DNA from 4 places in the Paenibacillus sp. N22P23 genome. Region 3 is predicted to be linked to each of the others. Evidence: riboswitches for the same ligand, from Rfam matches in the RefSeq annotation. Region 3 holds a riboswitch; each other region holds the start of a gene.
The links. Region 3 has a riboswitch for ZMP and ZTP ahead of AC506A_RS25350 (bifunctional 5,10-methylenetetrahydrofolate dehydrogenase/5,10-methenyltetrahydrofolate cyclohydrolase). Riboswitches for the same ligand answer to the same signal wherever they lie in the genome.

Region 1 (5,493 bases), on a different contig from region 3:
GGCGGATTCAGAAGAGCAGCTACTCGCCTTAATAAATCAGCATGCGGCAGAGCTTAAAGAAGGCGCATCATTTAAAGTGACGTTCAATCCCACTCGGGAACAGTTGCGACTATTGGTCGAGAAGCATTTTCCTCAGCTTCATATCTCGCTGCTTCTGTTAAACAACACGAATATCATAAAGGTTCTTAACACACCGATTTATGACGACGAATAGTGAATAAAAGCCGGAACTCCTTATGTAATAGGGAGTTCCGGCTTTTTTAGTGGTTTAAGATTTCTTTTGCCATACTGGCTATACGGTAAAGCTTCTCTTTGTTGGTTAAGGAACGCGTAAGCACTCGCAGGCCGAGCAAGCTGTTATGCAGACTTTCGGCCAGTTCCTCAGCACTGTGCTTCGAGGTGAACTCACCCGACTGCTGCCCTCTACGAATAACATCCGTGACAGTTTGCTCCCAATAAGCGAAGCTCTCGCTCACTTTGGTTCTTGCCTCGGGATCGCTCGATGCCAGCTCAACTGCCATATTCACCATCATGCAGCCGGCAGGGTTATCTTCGCTTGTACCCTGGATCGTGTAATCGAATATGAAATCGATCGCCTGACTAGGTGTAGAGTTCGGAATGAGCGAACCAAGCCGATTGTTGGTCAGCGTTTTGTACCGATCAAAGGCCCTTAGATATAACATATGTTTATCACCGAACGTATCATACAAGCTCCTGCGGTGAATGCCCATACGCTCGACAAGATCATTAATTGACGTTTTCTCGTAGCCCTGCTCCCAGAACAGCTTCATTGCCTTCAGCAGTACGACGTCTTCTTCGAATTCTTTCGCTCTAGCCATAAGCATACCCCTTTCCAGTCGATTTTACCATATTGAGAACATTCGGTAAAGAATCGGCGGCGGGTTGTCGATCTTGGATGACCTTCTTACGCTTAACGATACAACGGCGCGCCGAACGGCGATGAGCCCGCGCCTCCGTCTACACTGATTTCGGCACCTTGAACGAATGATGCATCATCCGAAGCCAGGAACAAAGCGACGTTGGCGATTTCTCCAGGCTCTCCTAAACGGTTTAGAGGAATCGATCGTGTGAGTTTGGTCTCCATTTGCGCAAGTCCCTCAGGCTGACCCCAAATCGGCGTGCGGGTAGCACCGGGAACGACGGTGTTTACGCGAATACCCCGTGGAGACAGCTCGGAAACAAACACTTTAGCCATGCTGGTTACAGCTGCTTTGCTCGCCGCATAAACCGCCCATCCCGGGCTTCCTGCATTAGCAAGCACCGAGCCATTCAGGATCACCGAAGCGCCTTCCTTCAGGTAAGGCAATGCAGCTTGTACGGTGAAGAATACGCCTGTCACATTCACGTTCAAGACTTCCTGGAATGCGGACAACTCCGTACCGCCTAGCGGAGTATGACCGCCTATGCCGGCATTGGCGAATACGACGTCTAGTCGGCCAAATTTCTCAACAGCTGCAGCTGTTGCCTTCTCCAAGTTCTGCGGATCGGTTGTTTCTGCTTGAATACCGAAACTATTCGCCGTACCAAGCTCCTCCACTGCTGCGTCCAAGGTAGCTTGATTTCGACCTGTAATGACAACCTTAGCTCCTTCTGCCACGAACAATTTCGCAGTTGCGAAGCCAATCCCACTGTTACCACCTGTAATGAATGCTACTTTACCGTCTAATTTACCCATTTCAAATCGCTCCCTCAAATTAGAATGATCGTTCCCGAAATAATAAAAAAAATGCTGCTGCACATCCTATCATTAGTTGCCCGCCTGACTACATATCCACATCCTCATACGAGAATGATCGTTCTACTATTTCGATTAAAAAAGGAATGCATCCATACCACATGTTTGCTTCCTTCTTGCTTACGAGTTGATCATATCATATTGAGAACGATCGGTAAAGAATAAATTAAAAGCTAGCCCACTCGTGTGGACCAGCTCAACTTCTTCAAGAACGTAACCCGATGATGTTGATCATTAACCTCGTACCCTGTCATATTCCATCAGCTTAGCAGCCAACTTCGCCCGCTCCTCGCCCAGCAGCTTGCCGATCACATATAACGATGCATCGATTCCCGCAGAAACGCCGGCTGACAAAATAATGTTCCCATTGTCCACATAACGCGCATTCTCGTCAATGTCAGCGGATTTCGGAGCAATAGCTCGCAGCTCATGAATCGCGAGATGATTCGTAGCAAGCTTCAAACCTTCCGCCAGCTGTGACTTTACTACCAGCAGTGCACCTGTACAAACCGACAGCAGCAGCTCGGCTTCTCCCGCGGTCTTATGGATCCAGTCCGTCATGACCGTATTGTGCATTTCAGTTCTGGTGCCTGGTCCTCCGGGAATGACGAGAATGTCCGGCTTCGGACAATTCTGAAAGCTGTAGGCCGGGTTAATGCTCAGGTTGCCTAACGCACGAACCGGACCATCGTGTTCCGCCACGGTGAACACATTGAAGTCCTGACCAAAGTTACTACCGGATAGAAAAGCCTCGAATGGCCCTGCAAAATCCAACACTTCCACGCGATCAAAGATCAAAATCGCTACATTTCTTGCCCGCCGCACCTGCTCCATCTCATCATCTCCCATGAAATAATAAAAAGTGCTCAGTCCAAAGACCAAGCACTTCGCCCAGGCGTACGGCATATGAAATATGTGCTCCCTCGTGGTACTCCACGTTTACGCCAGTCACACACACCCAATACTACCTTCAGTTTAGTCCGAATATTCTCACAAATCAATCGTTCGTTTCATCCGTTGTCCATAAACCACTCGAATTACGAACTCGGCTGCGAGCAGCAGGAACAGGATTGCCCCATAAACGCCGATGGTGTAGCTCCGCGTATACGACACGCCGAATCCTTGGTGAACCACATAAGTAATCGCGTGAATACACAGGTTCGTATAGCAGAATGCATAGCTTCTCACCATCCAATTACGATGGGCGATGCGCTGTTTCCTTCTTATTTTCACAATAGCGATCACCGTCATGGCCGTCCATAGCATGCTCACAAGGTTAAATGGAACGCTGTTCAGCTTGCCACCGGTGGCAGAAGGCGCCATATAGCCGGAAGTGAGCACAACGACAAGGATCGCGCCAAAATAAACATAGCCGATTATTCTGTGTGCCTTGCGGTATTGGGTCTGCACCTTCGCTGCAAAATTAACCGCTCCCGCCACCATCGCGATGCACGCGCACACCACATGAACATACATGATATTGAGCCAAACCGGCTTATTTAGCGGATGCTTCAGGTTGATTTTATGACTCAAAAAACGCTCCGCCTGAGGATCTATAAAGAAATTGATGCTAATGACATAAACGATAAAGCTAATCGCAATCGTCAGCATGCACCGATAGAGTATATTTGATTTCTGCATCGCTATGTTGTACCTCGCTTTATAATTAAAACTCCACGCCGCGTACCTTCGCATAGATCACCGTATCCTGCAAACGTCCTTCCACATCGAGTTTATCGCTGTAAAAAAATATGGCGAGGCTGCACACAGTACAATGATAACCTGCGCACAGACTCACCACAATTTTTTTCGCGGACAACTTATATCTTCTTCACCCAGCCGAAAGGATCTGCAACAGCTCCGGTTTGGATGCCCGTCAGCGTTTCATAGATGGATTTCGAGAGCTGCCCTGTTACGCCATCGCTAATCACGAGCTTCTCTCCGTTCCAGTTCATCTCCCCAATCGGCGAAATGACAGCAGCTGTTCCGGTTCCGAAAGCTTCTTCCAGCGTACCGTTACGACCGGCCTCATACAACTCCTCAACGGAGAGTGCTCTCTCTTCAACCGGAATGTCCCAATGCTGTAGAAGCTGAATGACCGAGTTACGCGTGATGCCAGCCAGAATACTGCCGTTTAGTGCAGGCGTAACAACCGTTCCGTTGATTTTGAAAAACACATTCATACTGCCGACTTCTTCTATATATTTGTGCTGTTTGCCGTCGAGCCACAGAACCTGGGTGTAACCTTGCTCCTTAGCAGCTTGCTGCGATTTCAGAGCTGCCGCATAGTTGCCCGCTGTCTTCGCTTCGCCTACGCCGCCAACAACTGCGCGAACATATTCGGATTCCACGTGGATTTTGACTGGGTTGATTCCCTCCGGATAGTAGGCACCAACAGGCGACATGATAATGATGAATTGGTAATTCTCGGATGGAGACACGCCAAGCGTCGCTTGCGTAGCAATGACGTAGGGGCGAATATAGAGCGACGTGCCCGGAAGATCCGGAATCCAGTCTTGATCGACTGCAATTAATTGCTCCAGCGCCGCAATAGCCGTATCTGCATCTATAGCAGGCACGCTCATGCGATCATTGGAACGGTTCATACGGGCGAAGTTGTCGTAAGGACGGAACAACTGAATGCCGCCGTCTTCGGTCTTGTAGGCTTTCAACCCTTCGAAGATGGTTTGTCCATAATGGAACACTTTTGCTGCCGGATCGAGTACGATCGGCTGGTAAGGGGTGATACGCGGGTTATGCCACTCTTGCTCGACACTATAATCCATTACAAACATGTGATCGGTAAAATAGATGCCGAAACCAAGCTGATCCTGCGCTGGCTTGGTCTTCTTGTTCTGACTGCGTTCAATCGAAATGGCGTTATTGGCTGTTGTCATGGTTTTATCAATACTCCCTTACTTTCATAATTGGTGATTGCATACTACCATTCGTTGAGGTATATATAAAATATCTATTCTGTTCATCATCCATACCTTTAAAGTATGTAAGGTGGAATTGAAATTGGGGATGCTTACATGGACTTTCGACAGTTAAAATACTTCTTGGCGATTGCGCAGGAGAAGCAGATTACACGAGCAGCGAAGCTGCTGCATATGGAACAACCGCCCCTTAGCCGTCAGCTCATGCTCATGGAAGAAGAGCTTGGCGCCCAACTGTTTGAACGTAGCCGAACCCAGCTGACGCTGACCGCTGCAGGGCGGCTGCTTAAGGATCGGGCGGAATCGTTGCTGCTGCAATTGGATGAGACGATGAAAGAGGTCAAGGAGCTCGAGCTGGGTGTACGCGGTACGCTTTCTCTAGGCGCTGTTGTTTCCTGCGTTTCGATTCTCCCTGGACCCATTCAGCAATTACGAGAGAAATACCCCCAGGTAACGTTTAAGATTGCCGAAGGCGATCATTATCTGCTGGGGGAAATGCTGGAGAGGCGCTCCATTGAACTTGTCATATCCAGATTGCCATTCGAAGCTCACCTGCTTCCGAATAAGCTGGCCATGCTCCCGCTTCCTTCCGATCCCTATGTTGCCTTGATGCCTGCCGCGTGGGCTTCCCCTGGCGGAGGGAACGATATTAGCATGGAAGAGCTGGCCCAATATCCACTGCTAACGTTAAAGACGGATAAAACGATCAAAATGCACGAACAAGTCGTTAACGAATTCAGGCGCCACGGCTTCGAGCCCAACATCATCTGCGAATGCTCCAGCGTCGCTATTATTATG
Region 2 (5,493 bases), on a different contig from region 3:
CGAATTATAGGAGGGACCTCAGCATGCCACGCCAATCGCTGCGCAATGAAGCCTATCACATCATCTACGAACAAATTATAGGCGGTGAGCTTGCCAAAGGAACCGTCACCTCCGAGGTACAGCTCAGCCGTCAGCTCGATATGAGCCGCACGCCGGTCCGCGCCGCACTGCAGCAGCTCGAGAACGAAGGCTTCCTGCGGATCATTCCCAAACACGGCGTGCTGGTACTCGATTCATCCGCCCAGCGAGTCGGCGATCTTCTTGAACTGCTAACTGCGCTGCTGCTGTATGCCGTGACGACAGTTCGCCTCCGTGACGGAAATGCACTGGACGAATTGTCCCGGCAACTGATTGGCGAGCTGGAATCACTGCTAGCTGCTGACGATGAGCCCGCTCCTGGAACTGGCGGCATACCCGCTCCTCGCACTAACGGCATGCCCGCTTCTGGCGCTGGCGGCGTGCCCTCTCCTAGCGCTGGCGGCGTGCCTTCTCCTGGCGGCGGCGATCAGCCCTCTCCTGGCACTGACGGCGTGCCCTCTCCTAGCGCTGGCGGCGAGCTCGCGTTATGCCAGTTCGAATATGATTTCGTGAGCCGTGTCATCGCGCTAAGCCACAATCAGGAGATGCAGCAAACGTTAGCAAACAGCGCATCCCGATTATTATGGACCGGCAACAAGAAACGGTGGATCGCCCCCTACCGCCTTGAAATGGGGGAAACACTTCATTCATTACTGCGCCGATTGACCGCTGATACGGACAGCTTCATCGAAGCATTGAACCGCTATTTGCACATGCTGAAGAAGACCTGGATCTAGTCAATAGAATAACCTAGAGGTACGCTTCCACCAATCGCTCCCCATCAGTGAGTTTCACTCTAACGAATCCCAGAGGTCTTATTTCGACATATTAACTGGGTTTGAATTTCTAACGAATCCTACAGGCGGCACTATTTCATGTGCAGATGCCGATTTTGACTCCATTTCCCCATAATAAGGCCTGCACGATTCGTTAGATTTGATTATCGGCTAATTTCATGCAAATAAGGCCCGTACGATTCGTTAGCACTTAACCACAGTAACAAACTTCCTCTACCTGTCTCGAACATAGCATACCTCTGATCCCAACCCATACAAAAATGGCTGCACCGGTCCCATCCCCTGGTACAGCCATTCCCCATATCTCATGTTACTCTTCACTCATCACTCATCATTCGCAACTCACTTCGCAGTCAGCGTACCCAGCAAAGCCTCCCTTTGGGATAGACACGCGGAGTCCGATATTTCTATCATCATGATCATTCGCCGCACAAGAAATCTTGCCAAATTCCTAATTGTTCACGGCTTACCTGCCATTAAACGAACTCCACCTTGCCGCCTTCCAGCGAAGCAATACGAGCGAGCGACTCCACGCGGAATCCCTGATCCGTAAGCTTACCTCTGCCGGATTGGAACGACTTTTCAATGACGATGCCCATTCCAGCCACCTCGGCCCCGGCTTGCTGAACAATGCGAGCCATCCCAAGTGCAGCCTCTCCATGTGCAAGGAAATCATCAATAATCAGCACGCGATCAGCCGGTGCGAGGAATTTTCGAGATACCGTGACCTCGCTCTCCTCCTGCTTCGTGAACGAGTAGACCTTCTCCGTGTACAGATCATCGCGAAGGGTCAGCGATTTACGTTTACGCGCGAACACCATCGGCACGCCAAGCTGTAGCGCCGTTAATACGGCCGGTGCAATGCCTGAAGACTCGATCGTCATGATCTTCGTCACAGCACTCTCGCGAAACAGCTGCGCGAATGTTTTTCCGATCTCCAGCATCAACTCCGCATCTACTTGGTGGTTCAGAAACGTATCTACCTTTAGCACGCCGCCATCCAGCACGATGCCTTCTTCTCTAATTTTTTGCCTCAGAAGTTCCACTGTACGCACACTCCTTGTTCCCTTTTCACCATAATGCTCCAGTATTCCCCGATTATCCGGCCTAATCCTATCCTTATCTGTTACTCACATGGCACACGTGCTTATTCCGAAAAGCAAAATCAATCGTTTGATCCTCCACACTAATCGATTTAACCAGCAGCGATATTCGATTATCCGGATTGATTCCCTTCCAATAGAAATCGGCGGTTTCTTCAATCGAATCGAATAACGGCACTTCGAACGGATCACCTTTAAACGGCTTCAAAACGCCGTCCCGCTCTGACTCATAGGTATGTATGCAGTGTCCTGTCCCCTGCTTAAATCGGCTGAAGTGATAGCGACTACGCAAGCAAACGGAAGGATCATTGTCATAGGTTTTGAGAATCGACAATTCATACTGCTGCACATCCGCATAGATGACAGCAGAAATTCTCGGTGTATAATGCGGCGAATCCGGCTCGAATTCTCGGTTCATAAGCGCTTGTTCAAAGGTCTGCCTGCGCTGTAGACCTTCGTAGATCGTGTCCGTCTGGTCACCGTTAGAGACAATGTGTGTATCCTCCCAGTGGCGGATCGGATAATAAATAATAAGTGAAGGGTCTTCCATCAACGCCGGATCGAATGCTTTGTTTCTCACATGCATGCCATCTTGCTCGAAAATCCGATTGCGGCTGTTCACACTACGACCCATAATCCAATACACCTGCATGTAATGCGACCCGGAAGGCGTCATGCCCGCAATCAAGGTTCTCCCCGGATAAGGCTTCTCAAACAGCTCCTGTTGATAGGATTTCACTCACATCCGCTCCTCTCCTAATACAAAAAGAGGCAAGGAGAACTCGGAAGCTCCCCTTACCTCTGCCCAGGCGTACGGCTCGTATCCATATGCTCCCTCATGGTTCCCCATGTACGCCAGTTACATATAGACTTTAAATTACTCTCACAATACCTAAATGAGTCCAATAAATCAACAATTATTCTTCTCACTTATCCATTTAGACGACCTTATTCTCGCTCAATTCCACAACCTGCACGCCAGGAGGCACAATGACGCTCGTGCACACCTTGCCATCATCGTCCACATACCATTTCACCTGGAGATCGCCATGCGGCGTGTTGACCGTACCGCTGCAGGCACGAATACCGCCAACCGGTTTCGGCGAGACCATGACTGTTTTGTAACCTGGTTCAAGCGATTGAACGCCAAGAACAACTTCTCCGATCCATTTCACAGGCGTGCTCGACCAGGCATGACATAGGCTCATCCGATACGAACCGTACGCTGTATAGGTCGTAAGGGCATCGTGATAATCACACCCGCCATTTCCTTCCCCATGTGAATAGGCTTCCCAGAAGGTCGTCGCCCCGTGATCGAGCATTCCACCCCATACAATCGAAATCACCTCATATGCACGGTCATGTTTCCCATACCGAGAATAACATTCCGCCAGCTGAAACGCCGACAACGGTGTGATCGGATCCATCAATTCATATTCATCCAAGAAGGCTTCGGCTGCTTCAGCACTTACATAACCACTCGCAATGCCCAGTACTTTGACCGCCAGCGCATAGGAGTCTTTCATATAATCCTCGGAAGAAAGTGCCCGCATCGGCCAGTCCAGCAGCGGCTCCAGCTCAAGCTCCGGCAATTCGGCTGCCAGTTTCAACAAGTCGGCATGCGTTAATGCATAAATAGCCTGTAGCGCAATGACCTTCTCTTCGTTCGTCAGCGGTACCCATTCAATCAGAATGCCGTCTTGGATGAGAAGCCCTTCGCCCGGTCTTGTGTTCTGCCGCACCCAATTGATATGACGCTGCATCGGCTCCTTCATTTCCAGTACGAAAGCCTTATCTCCCGTTTGAAAATAATACTCGGTGACCGTCTTCATCCACCATAGCGTATATTCACAAATACTGTTCATCCAATGCCCGCTAGGCGTACCTTCGCCCAGCTCACGGACTGCGCGGCGAATAACCCTCGTATCGTCCCATAAGAAATAACATGATTTTGCCGCCAGGTAGAAATCAAAGGTCCAATTCAGCCGATCACGCTTAATCCCGTCCCACAAGCCGATCTGATGACAAATCCGGCTCGTATGGGCGGAAACCTCAAAGATTTGATTCAGCTCAGCATTATCGCTTTGCAGTTTCCCAGCCTGACGCAGCGCCACATGCACCGTTTGGAACGTCAGCTCAAGTAGAAAAGACTGCTCCACCTCACCAAGCACATAGAACTGAATATACCTGCAGCCCTGCGGTAGTGTAAAGACCTTCTCCCCCGGAGGAACAACGAGCCATTCCGTGATACATCCATCGTAATGCGCAAGCTCCATGAGCGATTCTGCACCATTCCATAGCAGCTTAACCGGCTCGTCCCCCAGATTGGAGACGGCAAACCGGCAGTTATGTTCCGCCAGCACATCGACTGTAACTCTGGAAGCAGCGCCAAGCTCCATCTCCATCTGGAGCTGTCTCATTGCTTTCCACTCATTCTGCTTCCGCAAATGGTAGAACAGCTCAAGCTGCTCTTGCTCCGGCTTATCTATCCAGCCATCCAGACCATGGGCACCGCTCAAGCGAACTTTGCCCTCATCCGATACATCCGCCTCGATTGCGTATAGATCCCGCACGATAACTTCATCCAGGTTGTAGGCCGCTATATCTCCGAAGCCGCCTGACACGAACGCAGCCGGGCTGTTCTCCAAATCGCCGAAGGGCTCTTCGCCAAGCAGGCAAATTTGCACAGCAGCCGAATCATCTGCCTGCCACTTCGCTTCCTCTGTCGTAAGCCACAATCCTTCGCCCTGCAGGAAAGCGATCGCTCCAACCCTGCGATTCCACAGATAATAGTTCACCTCAACCAGCGGGATGAAAGCCGTACAGTCCATCTCAAATCGCAGCTCATGCTCCCCCTGCGTCAATACATCCGGAAACCCAACAATCTTCATAAACTCGCCTGCATTCCCAGGACGTTCAGCAATTTCTGCAACCACTTGCCCATCAAGTACAACCCGTGTTCCACCCGTAAATGCCGCGTGTAAGGAGACTTGGCCGATTTCTTGCTCTGCCGTGAAAGTACGAGTCAGCACGCAGCTTGGCCGCTGCTCCCGTTCCTGGTGCCAAATCCAAACCGGCAGTTTTACCTCAGATATTGTTGTGGTTTCCAAAGTATCGTTCCTCTCTTTGCTTACAATTTAACAGCTCCGGATACTAGGCCATCATAAAGAAAAATATGTCTCTACTACGATCCCGCTATTCCTATATAAACAACACACCTTAAGCGGAAACTGACGTCTTGCATAAACATAACCGGATCCCCGATCCCCATAATTCCCATAAAACGTTTTTAATGTGGTCCTAAGGCCGCTAGTCACCGTCTCATGGCGGAGAATCACGTCTTTGTAAGCATTTTCAATTCTTTGTACTGACATCTTACCATCGACTTATCGATTCCTTCAACATTAAAACAAACAGCATTTCCACAGCGCTGAACCCCTTGTTATCACTGGATTTTCTCGAAATTCCGGTATAAAAATAACGAAAAAAAATACGAGCCTGAACATATTTATATA
Region 3 (5,493 bases):
TTGACCTCTGGCAGCATGGCAGCGGGAATATCGAGCTTCGCCAAAATATCAGCATCCCATTCCAGCGTATGAATGTTATACAGCATCGTCCGCGACGCGTTGGAGACATCCGTTGCATGCACTGCACCTTCAGTCAGCTTCCAGATCAACCAGCTGTCTATCGTTCCGGCCAGGGCACGCCCCTGCTCCGCTTGCTCGCGAAGCCCAGGCACTGCATCCAGCAGCCACTTCAGCTTCGTTCCGGAGAAGTACGGATCGAGCAGCAAGCCGGTTCGCGCGCGCACCTCGTCCTCCCAGCCATCGGCTTTCAGCGCTTCGCATAGCGCGCTCGTCCGGCGGCACTGCCATACGATCGCGGGATGCAGCGGCTCACCGGTTTGCGCATCCCAGACCACCAGCGTTTCACGCTGGTTCGTAATCCCGATCGCGCGAATCCGCTCCGCGCCAACGCCAGCCGCCGCATCGCGCATCACTTGCAGCTGCTTCTGCCAAATCTCGTTCGCATCCTGCTCCACCCAACCAGCCTGCGGGAATACAGAGGCGAACTCCTGTTGCGCCGATCCGGCAGCAAGGCCTTGCTCGTCAAACAGGATCGCCCGGCAGGAGGTCGTTCCCTCGTCCAAAGCTAATATATAATGCTCCATTGTCTTCGCTCCCCGTTACAAGCCTTCACCTACAACCTATTCCTGCACCGATTCGGGAAATTCCGTCACAGCCTTAAGCTCCGCTTGCACGCGGGCCAATTCTGCCTTGCAATGCGCATCATTCCAGCCAAAGCGCTGCCCCATTAATCGTAGGACAGGCTGTACCAGTGTTTCTGCCTTTTTTCGGTCAAATAAAATCATACCCGTACGTCGCAGTAAGAAATCGACCGCGCTGCATGTCATCTCTTCCTCAATCGCGTAATCAAGTTCCGCTCGTAAGGTGCGATCCCCAACAGAAGCAGCAGAAGCCCCTCCGTGCGCGGAAGCAGCCTGGGCCGCAGCCGCAGCTACAGCCGAGGAGCCGACCGATACCGTAATGCGACCAGCCACCGCTTTGGCAGCCGGCCCTTTTGCAGAAGCACCCGCTCCTGCGCCAGCCGATCCAGATCCCGGCAGTCCTGCACTCACTGCCCCACCGGCACATCCCGCAGCAACGCTCGAGCCCCCGCTGTCCGCTTCCCTAAGCGCGGCATAACGCGCCAATAAATGCGCGGCATTGCTGCCATACCTCGCCATCCAGATCTTCAAATCCTCCTGCGGCACACCAAGTTTCAATCCTTGGTTAAGCAGTTCCCTCTGCAGCTCATCGAACGAATCATACTTACCTGAATCGCCGCCGGAGAGCATTTCGTCCCCGGTTGTGCAGCGGCCGAACTTACGACCGGTACCGCGCCTGATCTCGCCCGCGACGAGATCCACGACCTTCTCCGCCATTTTGCGGAAGCCTGTCAGTTTGCCGCCTGCGATCGTAATGAGCCCTTTCTCCGAAATGAACATTTCATCCTTCCGGGAAATTTCCGAGGGGCTCTTTCCATCTTCGTGAATGAGCGGCCGAACTCCTGCCCAGCATGACTCCACATCCGACGCCTTCAGTTTCGCCTCTGGAAAAGCGGAATTCGCCGCATGCAGCAAATAATCGCGGTCCCCGCGCGTGGTGACAACGGAACCGGGATCGCCGTGATAGAACGTATCCGTCGTCCCGATATACGTTTTGCCATCTCGCGGAATGATGAAGATCATCCGACCATCCGGCACATCGATATAAACCGCCTGCTGGACCGGCAGTCGCTCACCATCCACAACCAAATGAACACCTTTTGTGAGAAGCAGCCTTTTGCCCGTCACTTCGCCGTCCAGCTTGCGTACATGGTCAACCCAAGGCCCTGCCGCATTAACGATCTTCCGCGCATAGACATCATAACGCTTGCCGCTGCGTACATCCGCAATTCGAGCGCCGCACACAACGCCGTCCCGATACAGCATCTCTTCCACTTTGGCGTAATTCACAATCTCGGCTCCATGCCGATGTGCCGTCTTCATCACCTCAAGCGTCAGCCGCGCATCGTCGGTCCGGTACTCATAATAGTAGCCCGAACCGCGCAATCCCTCACGCTTCAGCAGTGGCTCCAGCGCTTCCGTCTGCTCACGCCGATACATTTTCCGCCGCTCCGCACGTTTGACGCCTGCAAGTCTGTCATAGATATACAATCCAATGGCAGATGCCAAATATCCGTAGGTGCCGCCTTTATAGACCGGCATCAGCATCGGCGTCGGTGTCACGACATGAGGCGCATGCTTATGCAGCAGCGCCCGTTCACGTCCGACCTCGGCAACCAACTTGACCTCACCTTGCTTCAAATAGCGAAGCCCGCCATGCACCAGCTTGGTAGAGCGGCTGCTCGTACCTTGCGCAAAATCGCCCATTTCCACAAGACCTGTCCGAAGACCGCGCCGCGACGCATCCCACGCAATGCCGGCCCCCGTAATGCCGCCCCCAATGATAAGCACATCGAGCAGCTCTGATGACATTCGCTCTAGACGCGCAGCCCGGTGCTCCACCGAGAAAGACTCGCTCATGCCGTTCATTCCTCCTTTAACACAAGAAGCTTTTCCCCAAACTACTATCCTTTAATTTACAGTATATGCTTAGTCGGAATTTCATTCCAATTGCCCTGTTCAAAGTCGCCTCCTCATGCTACACTCTTAGCAAATAAACGCTGCATGCAACTGGCGAAATCAGTGGAATGAACCACGAGGGAGCATGCAGATCGAAGCACACCGTTCGCCTGGGGAGAAGTATTCGCGCGGCTGGCTATGTCTGAGGACGAGCCTGCCTGCGAATGCTTTTTTTTCATTCCACAGTGAAGGAGAGAATCTCTATGGCCATTGTCCTAAAAGCGAAAGAAGCGGCAGAGCACGTGTATTCGGACATATCGTCCCGCGTAGAGGAATGGAAGAAGCATGGAAAGCAGCCGTCTCTGGCGACACTATTAGTCGAAGGTGATCCTGCCTCAGCCTACTACGCTCGCTCCAAGCAGAAGATTGCTGAGAAGCTAGGTATCTCGTTTCATCTTCATCCTTTCGCAAACGATGTCTCGGAAGAAGAATTACAGCGCGTCATCGCAGCGCTTAATGCAGATGAGGACATTCACGGCATCATGCTCGAACTTCCTCTGCCTGCTCATGTATCGGCATCCGCAATTGAGGCTTGCATCGCGCCTGCCAAAGATATCGACGGTGTCACTCCGGCGAATAAACTTGCCGTTTACACCGGCAGTGATAGCGGGCTTCATCCCGCAACACCGCAAGCCTGTATCGGGTTACTCAAGCATTACGGGTACAAACTAAAAGGACGTAACGTGGTTTTAGTAGGCAGAGGCCAGACGGTTGGACTACCACTGTTTCATCTCCTTCAACGAGAGAATGCTACCGTGACGGTTTGCCATTCCAGGACGCCTGATCTCGCGTCACAGCTGAAGCATGCGGAAATCGCCATCGTTGCGGTTGGCAAGCCGAATGTGATCACGAAAGATATGGTGCATCCGGACTTAACGATCATCGACGCGGGCATAAACGAGCTTGCCGATGGTACGATCACCGGCGATGGCGCTTCGGATTTGGTCGATGCGGCAGCGGCTGTCTCGCCGGTCCCCGGTGGGGTCGGCACCTTAACGACCGCGATCCTGTTCCGCAATCTGATGAAAGCTATCGATATCCAAATGTCGCTGAAAGGAGATGCGTGAAGATGACTACTGTATCGTGGGATGATTCCATTCGCCGTTTCTTAGAGAAGGCAGCCAGTTCCGACCCGACACCGGGTGGCGGAAGCGCCGCCGCGCTTGCCGCAGCGCTCGGCACAGCCATGACGGCAATGGCGGCCCATCTCTCGCAAGGGGAGAAGTACGCCGATGTTCAGCTTCAAGTCCATGCAACTCTGAATGAGATGAGCCGACTATCCGCCGCGTGTGAAGCCTTGCTCGCCTCAGACATTTCAGCCTTTGACGGTTATATGCGTGCACTAAAGCTGCCCAAGCAGAGCGAGCCTGAGAAATCGCATCGACAAGAAGCCATTCATAACGCAATCATCGCCGCCATTGAAGTCCCGCTCCGTCTGATGGAGGTTTGCAGAGCAGCGCTGCAGTCTACGCTAAGCATCGCTGCCTGCACGAATGCGCATGTTATCTCTGATCTTGGTATCGGCGCTTTGCTACTTGAAGCTGCTGCGCAATCTGCACGCTTAACGGTAGAGATCAATGTAGCCGCTCTGAAGGATGAAGGGATGAAAGCTCATTATTCAGCGAAACGAACCGCCCTTATCGCTGAAATCGAACAACTCAAAAACCGGACATTAGCTGTCGTTCGCGACAGAATCTAATGTCCGGTTCCCTCTTCCCTTTAAAGCCTCAAGCTGCTCCCTGCATCCTTACGCTGAAGCGTACACCTTCAGCCGTGTTGACGATGCTATATTCAGCACCATGAGCATCGAGTACTTTACTAACAATATAGAGACCAAGTCCGCTGCCGCCGGTTGAGCGGCTGCGTGACTGCTCCGCCCGGTAGAACGGCTCGAACAAACGAGGTAGCTTCGATTCTTCCACCTGTACGCCGGTGTTCAATACCTCCAGCCTATACCACGAACACGAACGAAGCGATTGATCCTGCTGCTCGCTCCCCTCATCGGCAGAATACTCCTCGGATAATCGAACAACGACCCGCTCGGCTTCCCCTGAATATTGAACGGCATTGGTGATGATATTCGCTACAGCCTTCGACATGAGCCGCTCATCGGCCGTAATCATCGCTTCCTCCGGCAGCTCGACCTCCAGCTTCATCTGTTTGACGTCTGCCAAGTAGCTCATATTGTTCATTGATTCCCGTACCAGTTCAGTCAAATCCACCTTGCGCATGAGCGGGCGAAAATCCCGGCTTTCCAGCTTCGACAGCTCCAAGATCTCATGCACCAGCTTATCCATATCCTGCATGATCGTATAGGATTGGCGCAAATATCTGTCCCGATCGCGGTAGGAGCCTACGTTGGCAATCATCGCTTCCAATTGACCGCTGACCGCCGTAATCGGCGTCTTGAGCTCATGGGAAATCGTCGCCACAAATTCCCGCCGCTTCGCTTCCTGCTCGCGCTCCTGTTCGATATCGCTCTTGAGCTGTGCGTTCGCATCCTGCAGTTCACCCATCGTCAACTGCAAATTAACCGCCAATTTGCTGAGACTAAACGACAGCTCACCAAGCTCGTCCTTCGTGTTCAGCGCTGGCTTTGTTACGGAGAAATCCAATTTAGCAAGCCGCCTTGCCACTTGATTAAGCGATAGAAGCGGGCGCGCGATTAAACGCGAATAAATGAGTGCACCACCGACTGCTATCAATAGAATCGGGATCAGCATATACGGCAGAAACAGCAAGATGACATCTGTCGCTTCCCCGATCGGCTGCAGCGGGGCATCCACGGACAGCGTGTAAGGATCGTTGCTTTCTGCGAATTTAATCGTCTTAT
Region 4 (5,493 bases), on a different contig from region 3:
CTTTGTCTCCAAGCTCACCTGACCACGTGTGGGAATGCGGCTCGATGCTCAGTCCGCCTTGGTAGCCAACGCCATAAAGAATGGCCATGAACGTCCCCCAATCCGTTTGATCCATGCCAGCCGGAGGATCGTCGAAACGTTTGCCGTCAATGATGACCGAACCCTTGATGTGGATGTGCTTGATACGCGAGCCCCAGTCCACGATTTCTTTCAAGTAATCTTGTCCTGCGTAACGGGCATGCGAAGGGTCATACTTGATGCCAAGCTCTGGCAAATGGCCGTGAATGAGCTTCCAAGCTGCTTCGTCCACGATGTAATTGTTCCAGTGGCAGTTGTACGTCGCAATGGTGATGCCGCGCGCTTTGCCATATTCAATCAGTACGGAGAAATAGTTAATCGCCGCCGTGATGTTATCGTAATAGGAGAGCTCTTCGATGTAGTTGCAGCCGCCCACAAATACCGGACAACCAAGTTCTTGGCACGCATCGATAAGCGCCTGCGCTGCCTGCAATTCCTCTTCGTTGATGCTGCCATCCTTATTGATGCGATCAGGACCCCAACGTCCGATGGAAGCGACTGCAACGCCTGTCCGCTCACTTGCCGCTTTCAGCTCTGGCACGAGGGTCGTGAAGGTGGAAGCCGGAATGTCCACATTGACGCAAAATTCTAAAAAGGCCAAGCCGAGATTGGCCGCGTAATCGAAGCTTTCAGCACGATAATCTGCAATGATTCCAAGTTTCATGTTCCGTTCGACTCCTTCGTTTTCATCCAATTTATCGCCCCTCCGAAACGTTTCGGATTGACTCGTACCACCACTATATATCTTGAAAGAAAGCGATTGCAACATAAATTTATCGACAAGTGTTACGTGACTGGATGAGTGATTCGCTTGGGTGAAGGTGCAATTCCGGGAGATCAGGCAAAGGTAGATGGGACGGTGAGCCGTGGGACTGCAGGCTGCGACAGTTGAGACGGAGAGCCGCGGGAAAGCGGGCTGTGACAGGCGGGAGTGTACGCCGTGGGACTGCGGGCAGCGCAGAGTAGAGAGGTGGGTAAAGCGGTAAGGTAGCAGAAATGGGACTTCGGTGGATGGTTCTGTCGGCAGCGGGTCGGCTTGTTGCTATAATTACTCGCTAACGAACCGTACTGGTCTTATTTTGTGGAAATGGGCTCCTCAAAAATTCTAACGAACCACAGGGAGCTTATTTTGCCGAAATTGGGGGCTCGGAGCGTGATTTGGGCGAAATAGCGCCTGTAGGGTTCGTTAGAATTTTAAATGGCGTGATTTGGGTGAAATAAGACCTCTACGGTTCGTTAGAGTTGAGAGTCCGTGTGCCTGACTATAGATTCCGGTTCCGCAGCATGCTGCGGAACGAAAAAAAGGCGGCATAGGGATGAACCCTTTGCCACCTTTTGTGATTTGCCAAGCCGATATTAGTAAGTCATGCCCGGGTAAAGCGGGTATTGCGACATCAGGTCGCTCACCATACCGCGTGCTTTTTCAAGAACGGACTCATCCTTCGGATTCTTGAGCGTCATTGCGATCACTTCTGCGATTGTAGCCATTGCGTCTACTCCCATGCCGCGCGAAGTTGCTGCAGGCGTACCGATACGGATACCGCTTGTGATGAACGGACTCGTTGGATCGAACGGAATCGCGTTTTTGTTTACTGTGATTTGAACGGAATCCAGTACGTGCTCCGCATCTTTACCTGTGATGTTCAGGTTGCGAAGGTCGATCAGCATCAAGTGGTTGTCCGTACCGCCGGATACGATGTTGATGCCTTTCTCAATAAGACCCTCAGCAAGCGCCTTAGCGTTGTCGATCACGTTCTTGCCGTATTCTTTGAACGAAGGCTGAAGCGCTTCGCCGAAAGCAACGGCTTTAGCAGCGATAATGTGCATCAGAGGTCCGCCTTGGGAACCTGGGAATACCGCTTTATCAATCGCTTGCGCCCATGCTTTGCGGCAAAGGATCATACCGCCGCGAGGTCCGCGAAGCGTTTTGTGCGTAGTTGTAGTTACAAAGTGAGCATGCGGAACCGGGCTTGGGTGCAAGCCGGCAGCTACAAGACCTGCGATGTGTGCCATGTCAACGAAGAGCAATGCGCCTACGTCATTAGCGATACGGCCAAGCTCTTCAAAATCGATGATGCGCGGGTAAGCCGATGCGCCTGCAACGATCATGCGCGGACGGTGTTTGAACGCCAGTTTGCGCACTTCTGCATAGTCGATTGTAAAGGTGTTCTCGTTAACGCCGTATGCCACGAAGTTGTACAGAAGACCGGATGCGTTAACCGGGCTGCCGTGCGTCAAGTGACCGCCATGCGCCAGGTTCATACCAAGAACCGTGTCGCCAGGGTTTAGCGCTGCCAGGTAAACAGCCATGTTTGCTTGTGCGCCGGAGTGCGGCTGCACGTTCGCGTGCTCAGCACCGAACAATTCTTTGGCACGGTTGCGTGCGATATCTTCCGCGATATCCACATGCTCACAGCCGCCGTAGTAACGTTTGCCCGGGTAGCCTTCTGCGTATTTGTTCGTCAGCACAGTGCCCATTGCTTCCAATACCGCTTCAGAAACGATATTCTCGGATGCGATTAGCTCGATGTTGTCGCGTTGACGTTGAAGCTCCAGACCAAGGGCTTTCAAAATTTCGGGATCTTGTTTACGTAGGTTTTCCATGTTGATGAGTCCTCCTCAAAAAATTAAGTATATTAGTCGCATGTGCCGGCAGTTGATGCCGGGCCTGCCGCTTCCCGCGTGTAAACCGCTCGTTCCCCGCCAATAAGCTTTGGACGAGTATAAGCCATCGTTAAATGCGCAGATCCGATTGCTCGAATCGTTGGTCGCACCGGTACCGCAACACGTTTCAAATGCATGCCGATGAAGGTGTCACCGATATCGATGCCCGCATGTGCCTGAACCGTTTCGGTCAGTACAGCATCCTGCAGCGTTTGAAACGCGTAGGCTGCCATCGAACCGCCGGCTTTGCGCACGGGGATCGCCGAAACGAGGTCCAAGCCATATCGCTCCACGGCTTCCCGTTCCATGACAAGTGCCCGATTTAAATGCTCACAGCACTGATAAACCGGATAAAACTGCAATTCCTGACGCACTTTCTCGACCCCCGCATAGATCGCGGCTGCCGTCTCTAATGTGCCTGATGTACCAATCCGCTGGCCGAGCACCTCGCTGGTCGACACGCCGATCACAAGCAGCTGTCCTTGGCGAATGCCGGACGCAGCTGCAAGCTCGCGGACTACGGTTTCTACATCCTTGGTCAGCTGTGCCGAATCCATGTTGCTTATTCCGTGGTCGTTGTCGCTCATCGCTGGATACGCCCCTTACTCGGATTTCGCCGCATCGGCGTATTGCGCTTCAAGCTTCATCACTTTGCTCACGCGGCCGATATGACGCTCGCCATTGGAGAACGGTGTCTCGAGCCAAATACGGATAATCTCTTGGGCTACACCCGGACCGATGACGCGTTCGCCCATTGCCAGTACGTTGGTGTCGTTGTGCTCACGGGTTGCTTTGGCCGAGAACATATCGTGCACAAGCGCGCAGCGAATGCCTTTGACTTTATTAGCCGCGATGGACATGCCGATTCCCGTACCGCAAATGAGAATGCCGCGTTCTGCCTTGCCTTGTGCAACAAGCTCAGCGACAGGAAGCGCATAATCCGGGTAGTCCACGGATTGGTCGCAATCGCAGCCTACATCCTCAATGTCGTGACCAAGCGATTTGATAAACGGCACTAGCTCATCTTTCAAGCGGTAGCCCGCGTGGTCTGCGCCGATGGCGATTTTCATATCCATTTTCCTCCCAAGTGTGTCCGCTCGTGGCGGATCTTGTCGATTCACAATGGCATTAGTATACCTGATTTCGCCGAAAAAGACGAAAAAAGAGCAAGCATGCTTACGCACGCTGCTCTTTGCCCAGGCGACCGGCCGTATGATCCGATGCTCCACCGTGGTTTAACCCACTTTCGTCGCCAGTTACATCGGAAACCGTCTTTAGTTGCTTTTATCATAACGGATTATGGCCTCAAAATCAATCGGTCTCGGAAGAAACGGCGCCTGCCATCCTATGGCAGCGCAGATAGTTTCTTCCCCCGAAAATCGAAGGAAAGCAAAGAAAAGGCTTTCTTAGATTCTCGCTTGGCCAAGGGCCGTATTCATCCTTTCAGCCGATCAAGGAGTCGGTTAAGCGCAGCTTCGATCTGGGACGCACTCTGTTCATAAACCGCCAGCGAGCCGCCGAATGGATCATCCACATCGAAACTCGGTATCTGCTGCTCCAATTGAAGCAGCCTGGACCGCTCCTGTGCTGTCAGCGGCTGACCCAGCGCCTGCTTGATCTGCCAGCTCGAATACAGCCCTTCCAGCTCGGCGATGTCCGCCAGCACTCCGGGGTCCGTGTTCGCAAACTCGAGCAGCGTATGCGTCTTGTCCACAGCGGCCGGAAAATGCTGCAGCAGCTGCTTCTTATGGCTTGCGGTCATGGTCAAAATAAGATCAGCCCACGCAATCGAGCCGCCTTCCAGCGCCTTCGAGGTACCATCATGCGCGATATCGCGTTTGGACAGCGCCGTTCGGGCATGATTCGAAACAGGCAGTCCATCGATCGTGGACACGCCTGCGGATCGAATATCGAGCTGCATGCCCCTTTGCTGGGACATCGCTCGAAGCAGCGCTTCAGCCATTGGTGAACGGCAAGTATTGCCGGTGCACACGAATAGAATCCGTTTCACGATTGATTACACTCCTCTTTGTTGGTGTGGGTTTGGGAAATACCAAAAATTGCTATGTCTGAGGCATTATATTTCCGTGGTTTCGCGCTAACGAACCCTGAGGGCCTTATTGGCGTGAAGAAAGCCATTTATAAAATCTAACGAACCGTAGGGACGCTATTATAGAGAAATGGAACGAAATATGGCCTTTTGACAACGAATAAGGCCTGTAAGGTTCGTTAGAATTTCAAACCCCTTCATTTTGTTGAAATAAGGCCCCTAGGGTTCGTTAGCGTGCGTGCGTGAAATCGACAGACCTGAATGAGTTCAGCAATGAGATGCCGTTCTATCAGAACAGGAACAACAAACCGAATGTAAATAAAATCACTCCGCCGCACGCTTCCCCGTATCCGCCGAGACTAGTGCCTACTTTACGACCGAGCAGCAGCCCAAATACGGACATCACGCCGCCGGCAACGCCGAAGAGCAGCACCGTCAGCAGCATGTCCGTCTCGAACATGCCAAGCGAGATCCCGACGGAAAAGGAATCGATACTCACGCCAAGCGCGAACAGCAGCATCCCCCATGAGCTGCGGTAATCGATTGACTCCACTGCATCGCCGCGCAGCGAGCTATAGATCATATGCCCGCCTAGCAGCAGCAATAGCGCACCGGCGGCTGTCGTCGCAACGCCGCCAAGCAGCGTACTGACATATTTGCCCGTGAAAATGCCCATGAGGGGCATAATCGTGTGAAAAAGC

Region 1: it holds a riboswitch for ZMP and ZTP, as region 3 does, so the genes downstream of both, AC506A_RS24605 (DJ-1/PfpI family protein) here and AC506A_RS25350 (bifunctional 5,10-methylenetetrahydrofolate dehydrogenase/5,10-methenyltetrahydrofolate cyclohydrolase) in region 3, are expected to answer to the same signal.
Region 2: it holds a riboswitch for ZMP and ZTP, as region 3 does, so the genes downstream of both, AC506A_RS30010 (IMP cyclohydrolase) here and AC506A_RS25350 (bifunctional 5,10-methylenetetrahydrofolate dehydrogenase/5,10-methenyltetrahydrofolate cyclohydrolase) in region 3, are expected to answer to the same signal.
Region 4: it holds a riboswitch for ZMP and ZTP, as region 3 does, so the genes downstream of both, rpiB (ribose 5-phosphate isomerase B) here and AC506A_RS25350 (bifunctional 5,10-methylenetetrahydrofolate dehydrogenase/5,10-methenyltetrahydrofolate cyclohydrolase) in region 3, are expected to answer to the same signal.

Annotation. Positions count from the first base shown of each region.
Region 1 is NZ_JBXENT010000008.1:98,196-103,688, forward strand. Features, by position in the region: gene AC506A_RS24590 (transglutaminase domain-containing protein) at 1-214, shown strand, start outside; gene AC506A_RS24595 (TetR/AcrR family transcriptional regulator) at 261-839, opposite strand; gene AC506A_RS24600 (SDR family NAD(P)-dependent oxidoreductase) at 932-1,696, opposite strand; gene AC506A_RS24605 (DJ-1/PfpI family protein) at 1,991-2,590, opposite strand; ZMP/ZTP riboswitch at 2,639-2,718, opposite strand; gene AC506A_RS24610 (DUF2306 domain-containing protein) at 2,747-3,397, opposite strand; gene AC506A_RS24615 (branched-chain amino acid aminotransferase) at 3,577-4,653, opposite strand; gene AC506A_RS24620 (LysR family transcriptional regulator) at 4,792-5,493, shown strand, end outside.
Region 2 is NZ_JBXENT010000016.1:57,016-62,508, forward strand. Features, by position in the region: gene AC506A_RS30000 (GntR family transcriptional regulator) at 24-815, shown strand; gene AC506A_RS30005 (xanthine phosphoribosyltransferase) at 1,352-1,921, opposite strand; gene AC506A_RS30010 (IMP cyclohydrolase) at 1,995-2,717, opposite strand; ZMP/ZTP riboswitch at 2,775-2,851, opposite strand; gene AC506A_RS30015 (alpha-L-rhamnosidase-related protein) at 2,917-5,088, opposite strand.
Region 3 is NZ_JBXENT010000009.1:4,914-10,406, reverse strand. Features, by position in the region: gene glpK (glycerol kinase GlpK) at 1-644, opposite strand, end outside; gene AC506A_RS25355 (glycerol-3-phosphate dehydrogenase/oxidase) at 681-2,561, opposite strand; ZMP/ZTP riboswitch at 2,698-2,783, shown strand; gene AC506A_RS25350 (bifunctional 5,10-methylenetetrahydrofolate dehydrogenase/5,10-methenyltetrahydrofolate cyclohydrolase) at 2,864-3,727, shown strand; gene AC506A_RS25345 (cyclodeaminase/cyclohydrolase family protein) at 3,730-4,359, shown strand; gene AC506A_RS25340 (sensor histidine kinase) at 4,388-5,493, opposite strand, start outside.
Region 4 is NZ_JBXENT010000007.1:69,014-74,506, reverse strand. Features, by position in the region: gene AC506A_RS23475 (sugar phosphate isomerase/epimerase family protein) at 1-742, opposite strand, end outside; gene glyA (serine hydroxymethyltransferase) at 1,435-2,682, opposite strand; gene AC506A_RS23465 (TIGR01440 family protein) at 2,715-3,329, opposite strand; gene rpiB (ribose 5-phosphate isomerase B) at 3,345-3,812, opposite strand; ZMP/ZTP riboswitch at 3,930-4,012, opposite strand; gene AC506A_RS23455 (low molecular weight protein arginine phosphatase) at 4,178-4,753, opposite strand; gene AC506A_RS23450 (manganese efflux pump MntP) at 5,082-5,493, opposite strand, start outside.